DNA from 2 places in the Sideroxyarcus sp. TK5 genome. Region 1 is predicted to be linked to the other one. Evidence: predicted binding sites of a transcription regulator. Region 1 holds the regulator's gene; the other holds the start of a gene.

Evidence for each region. The regulator sigma-54, encoded in region 1, starts transcription at its own class of promoters, with help from an activator protein. The targets are predictions, from matches to a motif close to TGGCACNNTTCCTGCT.
Region 2: flgB (flagellar basal body rod protein FlgB) is a predicted target of sigma-54. The motif match lies at 3,026-3,041, and genes of this name have one in related genera.

The regions. Positions count from the first base shown of each region.
Region 1 is NZ_BAAHSJ010000003.1:357,237-364,517, reverse strand. Features, by position in the region: gene ACYPYQ_RS07645 (monovalent cation:proton antiporter-2 (CPA2) family protein) at 1-391, opposite strand, end outside; gene ACYPYQ_RS07640 (KpsF/GutQ family sugar-phosphate isomerase) at 489-1,475, shown strand; gene ACYPYQ_RS07635 (KdsC family phosphatase) at 1,475-1,999, shown strand; gene lptC (LPS export ABC transporter periplasmic protein LptC) at 1,996-2,580, shown strand; gene lptA (lipopolysaccharide transport periplasmic protein LptA) at 2,564-3,157, shown strand; gene lptB (LPS export ABC transporter ATP-binding protein) at 3,159-3,881, shown strand; gene ACYPYQ_RS07615 (RNA polymerase factor sigma-54) at 3,911-5,335, shown strand; gene hpf (ribosome hibernation-promoting factor, HPF/YfiA family) at 5,353-5,676, shown strand; gene ptsN (PTS IIA-like nitrogen regulatory protein PtsN) at 5,728-6,183, shown strand; gene hprK (HPr(Ser) kinase/phosphatase) at 6,190-7,122, shown strand; gene rapZ (RNase adapter RapZ) at 7,126-7,281, shown strand, end outside.
Region 2 is NZ_BAAHSJ010000004.1:270,563-277,843, forward strand. Features, by position in the region: gene ACYPYQ_RS09370 (methyltransferase family protein) at 1-291, opposite strand, end outside; gene ACYPYQ_RS09375 (DUF2933 domain-containing protein) at 288-521, opposite strand; gene ACYPYQ_RS09380 (heavy metal translocating P-type ATPase) at 532-2,910, opposite strand; gene flgB (flagellar basal body rod protein FlgB) at 3,165-3,566, shown strand; gene ACYPYQ_RS09390 (HD-GYP domain-containing protein) at 3,632-4,900, opposite strand; gene ACYPYQ_RS09395 (DUF2934 domain-containing protein) at 4,998-5,192, opposite strand; gene ACYPYQ_RS09400 (DUF2231 domain-containing protein) at 5,450-5,965, opposite strand; gene ACYPYQ_RS09405 (F0F1 ATP synthase subunit gamma) at 6,048-6,950, opposite strand; gene ACYPYQ_RS09410 (F0F1 ATP synthase subunit alpha) at 6,947-7,281, opposite strand, start outside.

The sequences.
Region 1 (7,281 bases):
TGCTGACGATGGCCGTGGAGGACATGGCCATGATGCCGCCCAGCGCCAGCCCCGCCGCCCAGCCCAGATCGAAGAACAGCGACGTAAGCATGACCAGCAACATGGTGGCGACCACCTGCGCAGTGCCCAGGCCGAACACCAGCCGCTGCATGGCGCGCAAGCGGGCAAGGCTGAATTCCAGACCGATGCTGAACATCAGGAACACCACGCCGAATTCGGCGAGATGGCGCGTCTCCGGCGCATCGGGGATCCAGCCCAGCGCATGCGGGCCGATCAGCACGCCGACGATGAGATAGCCCAGCATGGCAGGCAGGTGCAGCGAGCGGAACAGCACCACCACCAGCACGGCGACGGCGAGCAGAATGAGCAGGAGTTGCAACGAATCGTTCATGCGGCTGATGATGCCCTAACTTTTGCAAGTTTCAAAATCGTTCTCGGCCTGGATAGCGGCAAAGACACGACTGGGTTGTTCACCTATAATTCGCGCCATGAACAAACCGACTCCCGCCGCCCCGCACGCGCTCGAACTCGCGCGCCGCGTACTGACCATAGAAGCCGATGCCCTCAAAGCGCTGGCTGACCGGGTCGACTCGAACTTCCTCGATGCCATCAATCTGATCCTCGCCTGCAAAGGCAGGGTGATCGTGAGCGGCATGGGCAAGTCCGGGCATATCGCACGCAAGATCGCGGCCACCTTCTCCAGCACCGGCACACCGGCCTATTTCGTCCATCCGGGTGAGGCCAGCCACGGCGACCTCGGCATGGTGACGCAGGATGATGTGTTCATCGGCATCTCCTACTCGGGCGAGAGCGAGGAGTTGCTGACCATCGTCCCGGTGCTGAAGCGCCAGGGGGCGAAGCTCATCAGCCTGACCGGCAATCCCAAGTCCAGTCTTGCGCTGGAGGCGGATGTACACCTGAACGGCGCGGTGGCGCAGGAGGCCTGTCCCATGGGACTGGCCCCGACCGCCAGCACCACGGCAGCCCTCGCACTGGGCGATGCGCTGGCTGTCGCACTGCTGGATGCCAAGGGCTTTGGCGAAGCGGATTTCGCCCGCTCCCACCCCGGCGGCAGTCTGGGGCGACGCCTGCTCACCCATGTGCGCGACATCATGCACAGCCATGCCAGCATCCCCATGGTGCCGGAAGACGCGACACTGGCTCAGGCGGTGCTGGAGATCTCCCGCAAGGGTCTGGGCATGACCGGCATCGTCGATAAAAACCATAAGCTGCTGGGCATCTATACCGACGGCGATCTGCGCCGAACACTGGAAAAGAAGCTGGATTTCAACACCACCCCGGTCAGCGCGGTGATGTCGAAGACGCCGCGCACGGTCGGCCCCGACGCGCTCGCCGTTGAAGCGGTGCAGATGATGGAGCAGTACAACATCACCCAGTTGCTGGTGGTCGATGCGAACAAGAAAGTACTGGGCGCGCTGAACATGCACGACCTGCTGAAAGCGAAAGTCATCTGATGTCACTGACAGACCGAATCAAACCGCTGCGCCTGATCGCCTTCGATGTGGATGGCGTGCTGACCGACGGCGGGCTTTTCCTTTCCGATTCCGGCGAGGAGTTCAAACGCTTCAACTCACTCGACGGGCACGGCATGAAGATGCTCAAGGCCAGCGGCGTGGAGCTAGCCATCATCACCGGGCGGACCTCGCGCTGTGTCGAGCTGCGCGCGAAGAATCTGGGCATCACCCGGCTCTATCAGGGTGTGGAGGACAAATATGCCGCCATGCAGTCTCTGCTGGCAGACTTGAGGATACCCCCCGCAGCAGCCGCGTTCATGGGCGACGACGTGATCGACCTGCCGGTGATGCGCAACGTCGGCGTGTCGTTCAGTGTCCCCGATGCGCCGCAATGCGTGCGTGACCGCGCCGATTATGTGAGCCAGCGTGCCGGCGGCCACGGTGCCGTGCGCGAGATCTGCGAACTGGTCATGTCGGCACAGGGCACGCTCGAGGCACAACTCGCGCCCTTCCTGGATCGATGAGCCAGCTCTCTTTCGTCAATCGCTTGCGTGTCTGGCTGCCACTGCTGCCCGTCCTGGCGCTGCTGCTCGGCAGTTACTGGCTGAACCTGCAAGTCCAGCCCGTGGAGCCGGCCACCGGTGCCCAGCGCCACGATGTCGATTTCGTGGTCTACGGGTTGCGCTCGACCGCGCTGAACACGGAAGGGCAGCCCCGCTTCACACTGCTCACGGAAAAGATGTGGCACTACCCGGATGATGACACGACCCACATGAAAACCCCCAGCCTGACCAGCTTCTTCAAGGACCATGCCCCCACCCGGATCGACGCGCAAAGCGGCATGCTCAGCAGCAAAGGCGAAGAGGTAAAGCTGCATGAGGATGTCCACATATTCAGACCGGGGAGATCGCCGGCACAGGACCAGCACTTCAATACCGAATATCTGCGCGTACTGCCGGACGATGGCTGGGCGGAGACGAATTTCCCGGTGTTGATGTTCGACCGTTACAACACCATCCATGCCGTCGGCATGGAGCTGGACAACGGGGCACGTACCGTGAGATTCCTGCAACAAGTCCGAGCCGTCCATGAAAAGAACGACTAAGCAGCTGCTGCTCATCCCTTTCCTGCTCTGCGCCCCAAGCGTCATGGCGGAACAGGCAGACCGCGACAAACCCGTGCATCTGGAGGCCAATCAGGTACTGATAGACGACGCGCGCCAATTCAAGAGCTTTGAAGGCCGTGTCCAGTTGATACAGGGAACTTTGAACATTCAGGCAGACCGCATAGATGTTCGCGAGGACAAGGACGGCTATCAACACCTCACCGCCATCGGGCATCCGGCCAAATTCCGCCAGCGCTATGAGGGCAGCGAGGAGTATGCGGAAGGCTACGGCGAAAGGATCGAATACGACACCCGTGCCGAGACCGTGGACTTTTACGACCGCGCCCGCGTCAAGCGCGGACAGGACGAAGTCCAGGGGGCGCACATCACCTACAGCACCAAGACGGAAGTGTTCAGCGCGCGCGGCGATGAAGCTTCACAAAAGACCGGCAACGACCGGGTGCGCGCCGTGATACAACCCAAGCGGGACAAATCCCCGGCTGCATCCGCCCCGGCAAGCACACTGACCATACAACCCAGCGAGAACCTGTCCACCCCTGCCTCGCAAAGACACTGACATGAGCGAACTCCGTACCGAATCCCTGAAGAAGACCTACCGTGCCCGTACCGTGGTGCAGGATGCCTCGCTGCATGTCAGCAGCGGCGAGGTGGTCGGTCTGCTGGGCCCGAACGGCGCGGGCAAGACCACCACCTTCTACATGATCGTCGGCCTGGTCGCCGCCGACGGCGGAGAGATCACCATAGACGGCGAAAAGGTCACCCATCTGCCCATCCACAGGCGCGCACGGCTGGGTCTTGCCTATCTGCCGCAGGAGGCTTCCATCTTCCGCCGCATGACCGTCAGCCAGAACATCGAGGCGGTGCTCGAGCTGCATGATTATTCCCCGGAAGAGCAGTCGCAGCGTCTCGAAGCGCTGCTGAACGACCTGCACATCACCCACATCCGCAACAACCCGGCGATCAGCCTCTCCGGCGGCGAGCGGCGGCGCGTCGAGATCGCGCGCGCGCTGGCCACCGACCCGCGCTTCATCCTGCTGGACGAGCCCTTCGCCGGCGTCGACCCCATCGCCGTGCTGGACATCCAGAAGATCATCCGCTTCCTCAAGGAGCGCGATATCGGCGTGCTGATCACCGACCACAACGTGCGCGAGACGCTGGGCATCTGCGACCGCGCCTACATCATCAATGCCGGCTCGGTGATGGCGGAAGGCACGCCGGAGGAAATCATCTATAATGAGGGCGTGAGGAAGGTGTATCTGGGCGAGAACTTCAAGCTATAAGAAGCGCCGCCCCTCACCAGACACCCAAGATGAAACCCGCTCTCCAACTCCGTCAATCCCAACAGCTCCTGCTCACACCGCAGTTGCAGCAAGCGATCAAGCTGTTGCAGCTCTCCACATTGGAGATCAATCAGGAAGCCGCGCGCCTGCTGGACGAGAACCCGTTGCTGGAACGGATAGACGACACCGCCAACCAGACCTACAGCGGCAGTAATGACACTGGCACGCAGGTGACTGAACGCACGGAAAGCTCGGCCACCGAGAGCCCGGCCAACGACGAGACGCCGGAGTGGGGTGAACAGAACTTCAGCCATGCGGCAAACAGCAGCCCGGATGACGAGGATGACGGTTATCAGGAAGTCGCTTCCGATCGTCCCAACCTGCGCGAGCATCTGCTTTGGCAGCTGAACATGAGCCTGCTGGACGAACGCGACAAGAAGATCATCGGCCTGCTCATCGACGCACTGGACGAGAACGCCTACCTGGCCCAACCCCTGGAAGAGATCGTGGAGATCTTCCCGGAGGAGCTGGATATCACGCTGGACGATCTGGAGACCGCGCTGGTGCAGTTGCAGCATCTGGATGCGCCCGGCATCGGCGCGCGCGACCTGCGCGAATGCCTGACGCTGCAGCTTCAGGCGATCCCCGAAGACGTGCCGGGACGGGATATGGCCTTGCGCATCGTGGGCGAACATCTGGACTTGCTGGCCGCACGCGACTTTTCCAGGCTGAAACGTCTGTTGCGTTGCGATGATGATGCCTTGCGCACCGCGCAGGATCTGATCGTGCATCTGCAACCCAAACCCGGTATGGCATTCGAGCATCGTGCGGCCGACTATGTGGTGCCAGATGTGCTGGTGGAGAAGGTCGGCGGTATCTGGAAGGCACGCCTCAATCCTGAAGCCATGCCGCGCCTGCGTATCAACCAGGTCTATGCCAACATCCTGCAGCAGCGCGGCGATGCCAGCGCGCAGGGCATGGCGACGCAGTTGCAGGAAGCGCGCTGGTTCATCAAGAACCTGCAGCAGCGTTTCGAGACCATCCTGCGCGTGGCACAGGCCATCGCGCAGCGTCAGCGCCAGTTCTTCGAGCACGGCGACATCGCCATGCGGCCGCTGGTGCTGCGCGAGATCGCCGAGCAGCTCGAACTGCACGAATCCACCATCTCGCGCGTGACCACACAGAAGTTCATGCTCACCCCGCGCGGCATCTACGAATTCAAGTATTTCTTTGGCAGCGGTCTGGCCACCGATGCGGGGGGGGCTTGTTCTTCCACCGCCATCCGTGCCCTTATCAAACAGATGGTTAGCGAGGAAGATACTCGCCAACCCCTGTCCGATAGCCGCATGTCTGAAATCCTGGCACAGCAGGGCATTATCGTCGCCCGCCGTACCGTGGCAAAATACCGGGAATCCATGAACATCCTCCCGGTCAACCTTCGTAAATCACTCTAACCATAAAGGAGCAGGCCATGAACCTCAATCTCACAGGACGCCACATGGAGATCACTCCCGCGATCCGCGAACATGTGATCGGCAAACTGGACAAGGTCAAACGCCATTTCGACAATGTGATCGACGTGAACGTCATCCTTTCCGTCGAAAAGCTGCAGCAGAAGGCAGAAGCCACACTCAACATCAGCGGCAAGACGCTGTTTGCCGAGTCCGAGGACAGCAACCTGTACGTCGCCATCGACGCCCTGATCGATTCACTGGATCGCCAGGTGCTGAAGCACAAGGAGAAGTTCGAAGCACGTCGCCACGACGATTCGGGCAAACATCAGGCAGCAGAGTAAACCGGACGAGGCAGCGACACACGCTGCCTCGTTTCAATTTGGTGAATCAGCATGAGTCTAATCAGCAAGATATTGGCCCCCGACTGCGTGATGCTGGACAGCGAATCCTCCAGCAAGAAACGCGTCTTCGAGCACGTGGGCATCCTGTTCGAGAACACGCTGGGCATCGCGCGCAGCCAGGTGTTCGACAGCTTGTTCGCGCGCGAGAAGCTCGGCTCCACCGGACTGGGACAGGGAGTGGCGATCCCGCATGGTCGCGTCAAGGGTCTGCGCGATGCGGCGGCCGCCTTCGTCAAGATGAAGACACCCATCCCGTTCGATGCACCGGACGGCCAGCCGGTGAAATTCATCTTCGTGCTGCTGGTGCCGGAGCGCGCTACCGACCTGCACTTGCAGATACTGGGCGAACTGGCCCAGATGTTCAGCGAACAGGCCTTCCGTGATCGTCTGGAAGCGACCGACGACCCGACCGAGATGCATCAGCTGTTCAACGACTGGAACCCCTGATCCGCCGTGGCCCAGGTCAATATCAGGCAGTTGTTCCGCGACAAACAGGAGCGCCTCGGGCTCACCTGGGTCGCCGGTGACGGCTCCGAGCGCACGCTCGACAGCGAGACCGTCAACGCCTCCAACTGGGGACTGATCGGCCACCTGAACCTGGTGCACCCGAACTGGATCCAGGTGTTGAGCAATACCGAACTGGACTATCTGCATGATCTCTCTCCCGCCGATCTGGCAACGTCGCTCGCAGCCCTTGACCGGCAAAAACCCTCCTGCCTGATCGTCGCCGGCGAGACCGAGATCCCTAAGGGGCTGATCGATTTCGCCAACCGCACCGAGACGCCGCTGTTCCATTCGCCGCTGGGCAGCGTCCACCTGATGTGGATGGTGCGCCACTACATGGTCAAGGCGCTGGCCGATTCCGCTTCGCGCCACGGCGTGTTCCTGGACGTGCTGGGTGTCGGCGTGATGATCACCGGCGACAGCGGAGTCGGCAAGAGCGAGCTGGCACTGGAGCTCATCACGCGGGGCAACGGCTTGGTCGCGGACGATATCGTCGACCTGTTCCGCATCTCGCCCGAGGCACTGGAAGGTCGCTGCCCGGATCTGCTGCGCGACCTGCTGGAGGTGCGCGGGCTGGGTATCCTGAACATCCGCACCATGTTCGGCGAGACGGCCGTGCGCCGCAAGAAGAGCCTGAAACTCATCGTGCATCTGTATCGTCCGCCGCACGACGACCTGAGCAAGCTGGACCGTCTGCCGCAATCCGGCAAGGAAGACATCCTCGGCGTCACCATCAGCAAGGTCGAGATACCGGTGCTGGCTGGCCGCAACCTCGCCGTGCTGGTCGAAGCCGCCGCACGCAACTTCGTTTTGCAGCAGCGCGGCATCGACACCATGCAGGAATTCATCGCGCGGCAGGAACAGCAACTCTCGGGAGACTGAGCCATGCAGCTTATCCTGATCAGCGGCCTTTCCGGCTCGGGCAAGAGCGTCGCCCTCAAGACCCTGGAGGATTCCGGCTTCTATTGCGTGGACAACCTGCCCGCGGAACTGCTGCCCGCACTGATCCAGAACCTGCGCGAAACCGGCAACACCCGCGTC
Region 2 (7,281 bases), on a different contig from region 1:
ATGCGGATCGCTTTTCCAGCCGAACAAGGTATGCCACAGGTGCCCGGCGTCATGGGAAAAAACATCCACTCCCGGGTAACGGCTTTGCAGCCAGCCGGACAGCAGGTATATCGTTAGCGGGAAACCATACATCTCGGCGAACAACGCCACGATGAATGCGGAAAATGCGCTGAAGGAGCGCCAGTCACGCTTTGTTTGCGGCTTGGTGAAGCTGAACGCAAAAATGATGAACACCGCAGAGTTGATGATAACCAGGGACCACAGCCCATAAGCAGGAGCGTCCATATTCATTTTTCCCCTCCTTCCGACGACTCATGATCATGCGGGTGCTGGTCATGGTTGCCATGGCCATGGTGCATGAACAGATGCATCAACGGACATGCCAGAAGAAACAGGTAAGGCAATATTCCAAGAACATGTGCGCGGTGCTCGGTGAAGAGCAGAAATCCGACGATTGCGAGGGAACCGTAGAACACCCAGCGTCCTCTGGATAGATGCTGTGTTTCGTGTGTGTCAGACATGGCTACCTCCTTAAAGCACAGTACGGCGCAACCGCAGTGCATTGGTAATGACCGATACCGAACTGAAACTCATCGCCGCCGCCGCGATGATGGGCGAGAGCAACAGCCCGAAGAACGGGTACAGCACGCCCGCTGCAATCGGGATGCCCAGCACGTTGTAGATGAAAGCGAAGAACAGGTTCTGGCGGATGTTGCGCATGGTGGCGCGGCTCAGGCGCACTGCGCGCACGATACCGCTCAGGTCACCCTTGACCAGCGTGACGCCGGCACTTTCCATCGCCACATCGGTGCCGGTTCCCATGGCGATGCCCACTTGCGCCTGCGCCAATGCCGGCGCATCGTTGATGCCGTCGCCCGCCATCGCCACGATGTGTCCCTGCGTTTGCAGTTGCTTGACGATGGAAGCCTTCTGCTCGGGCAACACTTCTGCCTCAATGCGGTCGATGCCCAATTTGCGCGCGACTGCCTCCGCCGTGATGCGGTTATCGCCGGTAAGCATGATCACCTGCACACCTTCCTCATGCAACGCGTGAATCGCGTCTGGCGTGGAAGCTTTGACCGGATCGGCCACGCCGATCAGCCCTGCCGCCCTGCCGTCAATCGCCAGCAGCATTACCGTCTGGCCATCGCCGCGCAGCGCTTCGGCGCGTGCGGGCAATTCGCCTGCGTCAATCTGTAATTCTTCGAACAGTTTGAGGTTGCCCAACGCAACTGCGCGCCCCTCGACCATTCCCGCCACACCCTTGCCGGTGTAAGAGCGGAAGTCCATAACTGGCGCGAGTTTTAACCCATCCCCACCCCAGCCCTCCCCTTGAAGGGGAGGGAGCGTGCTCACTCTCCCCCCTTCAAGGGGGGAGTTGGAGGGGGGATGGGTCCATGCCTGCGCACCGTTCACAATCGCCGCCGCCAGCGGATGCTCGCTAGCGCGTTCCAGGCTGGCACCCAGCCGCAGCACTTCACTCTCGTCGAACCCGGCGAGCGGGATGACCGAAGTCAGTTTCGGCTTGCCCTCGGTCAGCGTACCGGTCTTGTCCACCACCAGCGTATTCACCTTTTCCATGATCTCCAGCGCTTCGGCATTCTTGATCAGCACACCTGCCAGCGCACCGCGTCCGGTACCAACCATGATGGACATTGGTGTGGCCAGCCCCAGCGCGCACGGGCAGGCAATGATCAATACCGCAACAGAATTGACGATGGCATGCGCCAAGCGCGGCTCCGGCCCCCAGATGCCCCATACCGCCAAGGTAACGAGCGCAACCCCAATTACCGCCGGAACAAAATATCCCGCCGTGACATCGGCCAGTCGCTGGATCGGCGCGCGCGAACGTTGCGCCTCGCTCACCATGTGCACAATCTGCGCAAGCAGCGTATCGGCACCAACGCGTTCGGCACGCATCAACAGGCTGCCGGTACCATTCACCGTGGCGCCGATCAGCCGCGCACCCTTAGTCTTTTCCACCGGGATGGATTCGCCGGTGACCATGGATTCATCCAGCGCACTGGCGCCTTCCAGCACCACACCATCCACCGGCACCTTTTCGCCGGGACGCACGCGCAGCACATCGCCCGGCTGCACCTGCTCCAGCGTAATGTCTTCCTCGTTACCATCTGCGCGCACGATGCGTGCGGTCTTGGGCGCGAGACCCAACAGCAGCTTGATCGCCGCACTGGTCTGGCTGCGCGCGCGCAATTCCATCACCTGCCCCAGCAGCACCAGGGCCATGATGACCGCCGCCGCCTCAAAATAAACCGGCACCGTCCCCATCATGCTGCGCATCGCGGGCGGGAAAATTCCCGGCAGCAGCATCGCCACCACGCTGTAACTCCACGCCACGCCGACCCCCAGAGAAATCAGCGTAAACATGTTGAGACTGCGGTTGACCACCGAAGCCCAGCCGCGCTGAAAGACCGGCCAGCCGCCCCACAGCACCGCCGGAGTGGCCAGCGCAAATTCCAGCCATTGCAGCGTCGTCATCGAGAGGGATTCCGGCATCGCCTGCGGCAGCAGGTCGGTGACCATCGCCATCACGAACACCGGGAAAGCCAGCGTCGCGCTCACCCGGAAGCGGCGCGTCATGTCATGCAATTCGGCATTGTCTTCCGCCTGGGCGTTGCGCGGCTCCAAAGCCATGCCACAGATCGGGCAACTGCCCGGCTCGCTGCGTACCACTTCGGGATGCATCGGGCAGGTGTAGCTCCCGGCGACAGGGGATGCCGGAACGGCGGGCGGAGTTACATCCGCTTTGAGGTATGCAGCAGGATTCGCCTGAAACTTTTCCAGACAGTGTTGTGAACAAAAACGATAGTGCAGACCAGCATATTCCAGATAATGCGGCTTATCCCGCGCAACCTTCATGCCACAAACCGGATCGATGTCGGGTGTCATGATGGGCTCCTTTGCACTATGTTATTTGCGTTTAGCGTGATGGCGGGAACACGAGGCTGCGCGCATTTTTCCGCCGTTCAAAGTCTATACTTGTTCCAGCCCTTCCGCCACCGTATAGCACGCTTTCTTCGAATCGAATGGATAAGTCTGAAAAAGGGAAGAAAACAGCTGCTAATCGGCAAATAACAAACTTACAACCTGACTTAAGATGCCAGTCGTGGTAGGCGGCGTTTATACATTCATAGGAGAGTACCATGATCAACCGGCTAGACAACGCAATGCACTTCCAGCAAACAGCATTAAATTTGCTCGGAGCGCGCCAGGAATTACTGGCCTCCAATATCGCCAATGCCGACACGCCGAACTATAAGGCAAGGGACATTGACTTTGCCAGCGCGTTGAAGAACGCGATGGCCGGTACGTCCTCTCCGTTGCCGGTAGTGAAGACCTCGCCGACGCACTTGGAGGGTTATGCCGGTGCTTCGATCCTTGGCTCTCCTGTAATGTACCGGAAACCTGTCCAACCGAGCGCCGATGGCAATACGGTCGATATGGATGTAGAGCGCGCACAATTCGCCGAAAATGCTTTGCGGTATGAGGTTGCCGTGAACTTCGCTGGGATGAAAAGCATGATGTTGGCGTTACAACCTTTCTAACAGCATGCTGCTCTTTGTTCAGCGCTGACCACAGCACCTTCTTTTCTGCAATAACCATCGTCGCGTCAAAAGTACTTGCTGATTATCGCTTTCAGTGCCGCATGCAAATAGGTTTTATCAGCTTGCCCAATCTCGCCATATAGCGCAGGTGCAACAGATTCAAAGGTGCTGATGACATCAGGATCGAAATGCTTACTCGCGCCATCCTGCAAAACTTTTAATGCATCCTCCAGCAGCATGGGTTCCTTGTAAGGTCGCTTTGACATCAATGCATCAAATACATCCACCACCGCAAACAACCTTGCATTAAGCGGAATATCCTTGCCATAAATACCGTGCGGATAGCCGCTACCATCAAATTTTTCATGATGAAAAAGCACCACTTCCCGGGCGCGCTTCAACCAGGTGGAATCCTGAATAATTTCGCCTCCAAATATCACATGGCGTTTCATGATCTCGAACTCTTCCGTAGTCAATCGTCCCGGCTTAAGCAATATCTGGTCTGGAATGCCGATTTTCCCGACATCGTGCAGAAATGCCCCGACAATCAAGAATTCAATGCTGTCCCTGTTCAACCTCATTGCCTCGGCAAGTCTGACCGCATATAGCGCCACGCGATAATTATGCGTGTCGGTATCAGAATCTCGTTTTGCAATGGCGCTACCCAATGATTGCAACAATTCGAGATTCGAATCCAGAAGCGATTGGGATAAGGACTCGGAGCGCCGCGTCAATCCCAACAAAACCGGGTAGAGCAGGATTAAAATCAAAATCACCGCAGCGAAAGATGTCAGCACAGCATTGCGCGCCTGGTGTTTTCTCGCGTATTGCGTTCCGGCATCGAGACGATAAACGCCTTCGAAATACACTTCGGCCATATCCCTCGAATCCAGCAACGGTATGACCACTTGCAAAAAATCTTCGCCCTCGTTCGTCAGCCAGTTATAGTGATGCTTGCCCGGTTTCGGAAAATCATGCCGGTGCGCTTGTGCAGAAGATCGAAGGTTTGTTGCCTCACGCCTCCATGCATCTATCAACACCTCCCCGGAAAGATCGAAAATACGTATGCCAACGAAGCCGGAGTTTTCCAATAGCTTGGCAAGTTCTGGATGACTCACCTGATTGTCCGCTGCAACCAGTTTGCGCATTTCAGGGGAATCAAAATGTCTGGCGCTTGCCACAGCTTGTTCAAAGGCCATCTTTTCAACTCGCCAGTTTTCCAGATAATAAACAAGCGCGCCGACCAGCACGCTGATCACTATTCCTGAAATGAGGAATCTGGTGGTCAGGTAGCGGTGCAACTCTCTTGAATTTCCGGGGATGACGATGAACATAATTTTTAACTAAGCGTGCTTCAAGCGGCCTTGCAATCGAGTATGGTGGAGTTTGCTCACCGCGTTTTGTTCAATCAGCGTGGGCAAGTTTGCCCACCTACGCTTGCTTACCCTCAGCCAGCAACTGATCGATTTCCGCTTCCGCAACCAGCCAATTTGCTAAATCACAACCGCTGTCAAATCCGCCTTTCTCGGCGATATGGTATGCCGCAACCTCAATATATTGCTGCCGTTGCTCTTCGGTCAGATTGGTTTCCGCTTTAGCTTTGCTGCTCTTGATGTTGGCACTCATGGTTTGCCTCCTTCGTATAAAAGCTGGCTAGATGACTGCCAGTAAATTTTGGCCCGGCACAACACAATCAAACTGGCAAGCCGGTTGCGTTGCGCCGCCACCCTAATGTTGGTGAGAGCTACCGCCACTCTCCCGCTCGCCACCTCCCTGCCCCATACCGCCATGCAGCCCCATACAGCCACTCAATACCAACATGATCATCAATACAACTGTTTTACGCATCCTGCTCTCCTTTTAAGTAATAACAACGACAAAATCTAATGCGCATGATCATGTTCGTGCTCACCCGCATCATGCGGCGCTGCGCCTTGCCCGGCATGGACATCGGGCAAGGCCATCACCCCAAGACCATAGCGATACACTAACTCGGCGCCGTACCACGCCGTGCTTGTCACCAGCAGCCATGCTGCAACCAGCAAAACCAGCAAAACTGGCGATGGCATCTTGCCGGAACGCCCGCGCCACACATCCCAGGCTGCGAGCGCAAGCAATGCGGCCAATGCGCCCAGCGCCCAATTACGATGCACTTTCATGGCGGCATGGCTCACTTCATCATGCGCAACGCTGTTGAAGGCGAACCAGCCGAACACGGCGGTGATGAGCGCAAACAATGCCGCGCCCCATAACATCCAACGCCCTGTAATCAAGCACTGCGCCGCATAAGACCAATTCCTGAATAGCGTGCCGATAACGGTGAAGGCCAGCGCTGCCGTAGTAAAGGCAATCGGGAAATGCACGATTGCAGGATGGAAATTTGGGATAATTTCGATCATGTTTTCCGCCCTTTCATTTCGCACGTATTGAGCGAAGCATATAGCGCGGGAATCACGCTCAGCGCCAGTAGCGTCGAAGAAATCATGCCGCGCCTGCCATGACCGATCCGCCAGCCTTGGAGCCTATTTCAGTCCGGCGCGACCGCTGCAAAGCTTCGTTGCTCAACATGATGATCTCGATTTCCTCGGTGATTTCCTCCTGGCGCAGCAGGTTGTATTTGCGCTGCAACTCGCCGGATTTTTCTTCCAGGCGCTGCATGGCGCCTTCCATGTGTTGCAGCCGACGTCGGCTCTCCGCCATCAGGGAGCTGAAGAAAACGTCGTGCATCTGTGCCCACAGGTAGTGTCGGGCCAGCCCGGCAAAAAACTGAGCTGCCGCCAGATTCAACATGGGCGGATAGGCAAAGCGCGGGGCCGTGTGCCCAGGGTCAGGCGCCGGCAGGATGGAGCGCACGCCCACCTGATTTTCCCCTTCGCGATGGGCGATCACAGAAACAGTCAGCAGCTTGTTTTCGCCCGCCCGCGCATGCAATTCGCCGAGCGCGTCCATCAGGCGCTGCAATACCGGTTGCACTTCCTCGGCGACGCTGGGTGCGTCGAGGGTTGCGGCGATGCGCGGCTCCCGGCCCAGTTTCGCGGCAAGCCGGCGACCCACCACCAGCACGCTGGCGGGACTGCCCTGTTGCCAATGGTGGCGCATAGCCTGTGCCAGAGATTCGTTGAAATCGCCGCAGAATCCTCTTTGCGAGCCGATGGCGACAATAATATTTGGCGCCGCATCTTCCGGCCGATAACCGGTTTCCGGATAGTGCGCGAGAAAATCGGCGGCGGCCGCCTCGATGCCGGCCAGCACCCGGTGCTGATGGGCGAGGAAACGGGCCAGCTTGTGCGTCTCCATCAGCGAGATGTTCTTCATCGCGCCCATGATGCCGCCGATGTCGTTCAGCGTTCCCAGATGTTTCTGGATCAGCATGCGTTTGCTCATGGTACGGGCATCTCCTTCATCCACGCCGTCACCGCCTGCCGCCATTCCTCGCGGCTATCGGCGAGAGTCAGCGGACACTGGGCGACGCGCTGAACCAAATGGCTCAGGCAAGCGGGAATCGCGCCCGTCGCCAGTGCGTCGAACAGCCCCTCGTTGTAGGCCACCATCCACGCGAGCTGAAATTCGATGGGCAGCGGCGCCAGCCGCTCCTGCCTGAATATTTCGCGCAGCACCCGCCCCCTGCGGATCTTGGCTTCCATTGAAGCCTCCAGTTGCGAACCGAAGCGGGTGAATACCTCCAGTTCCAGAAACTGGAGGTAATCGAGCTTCA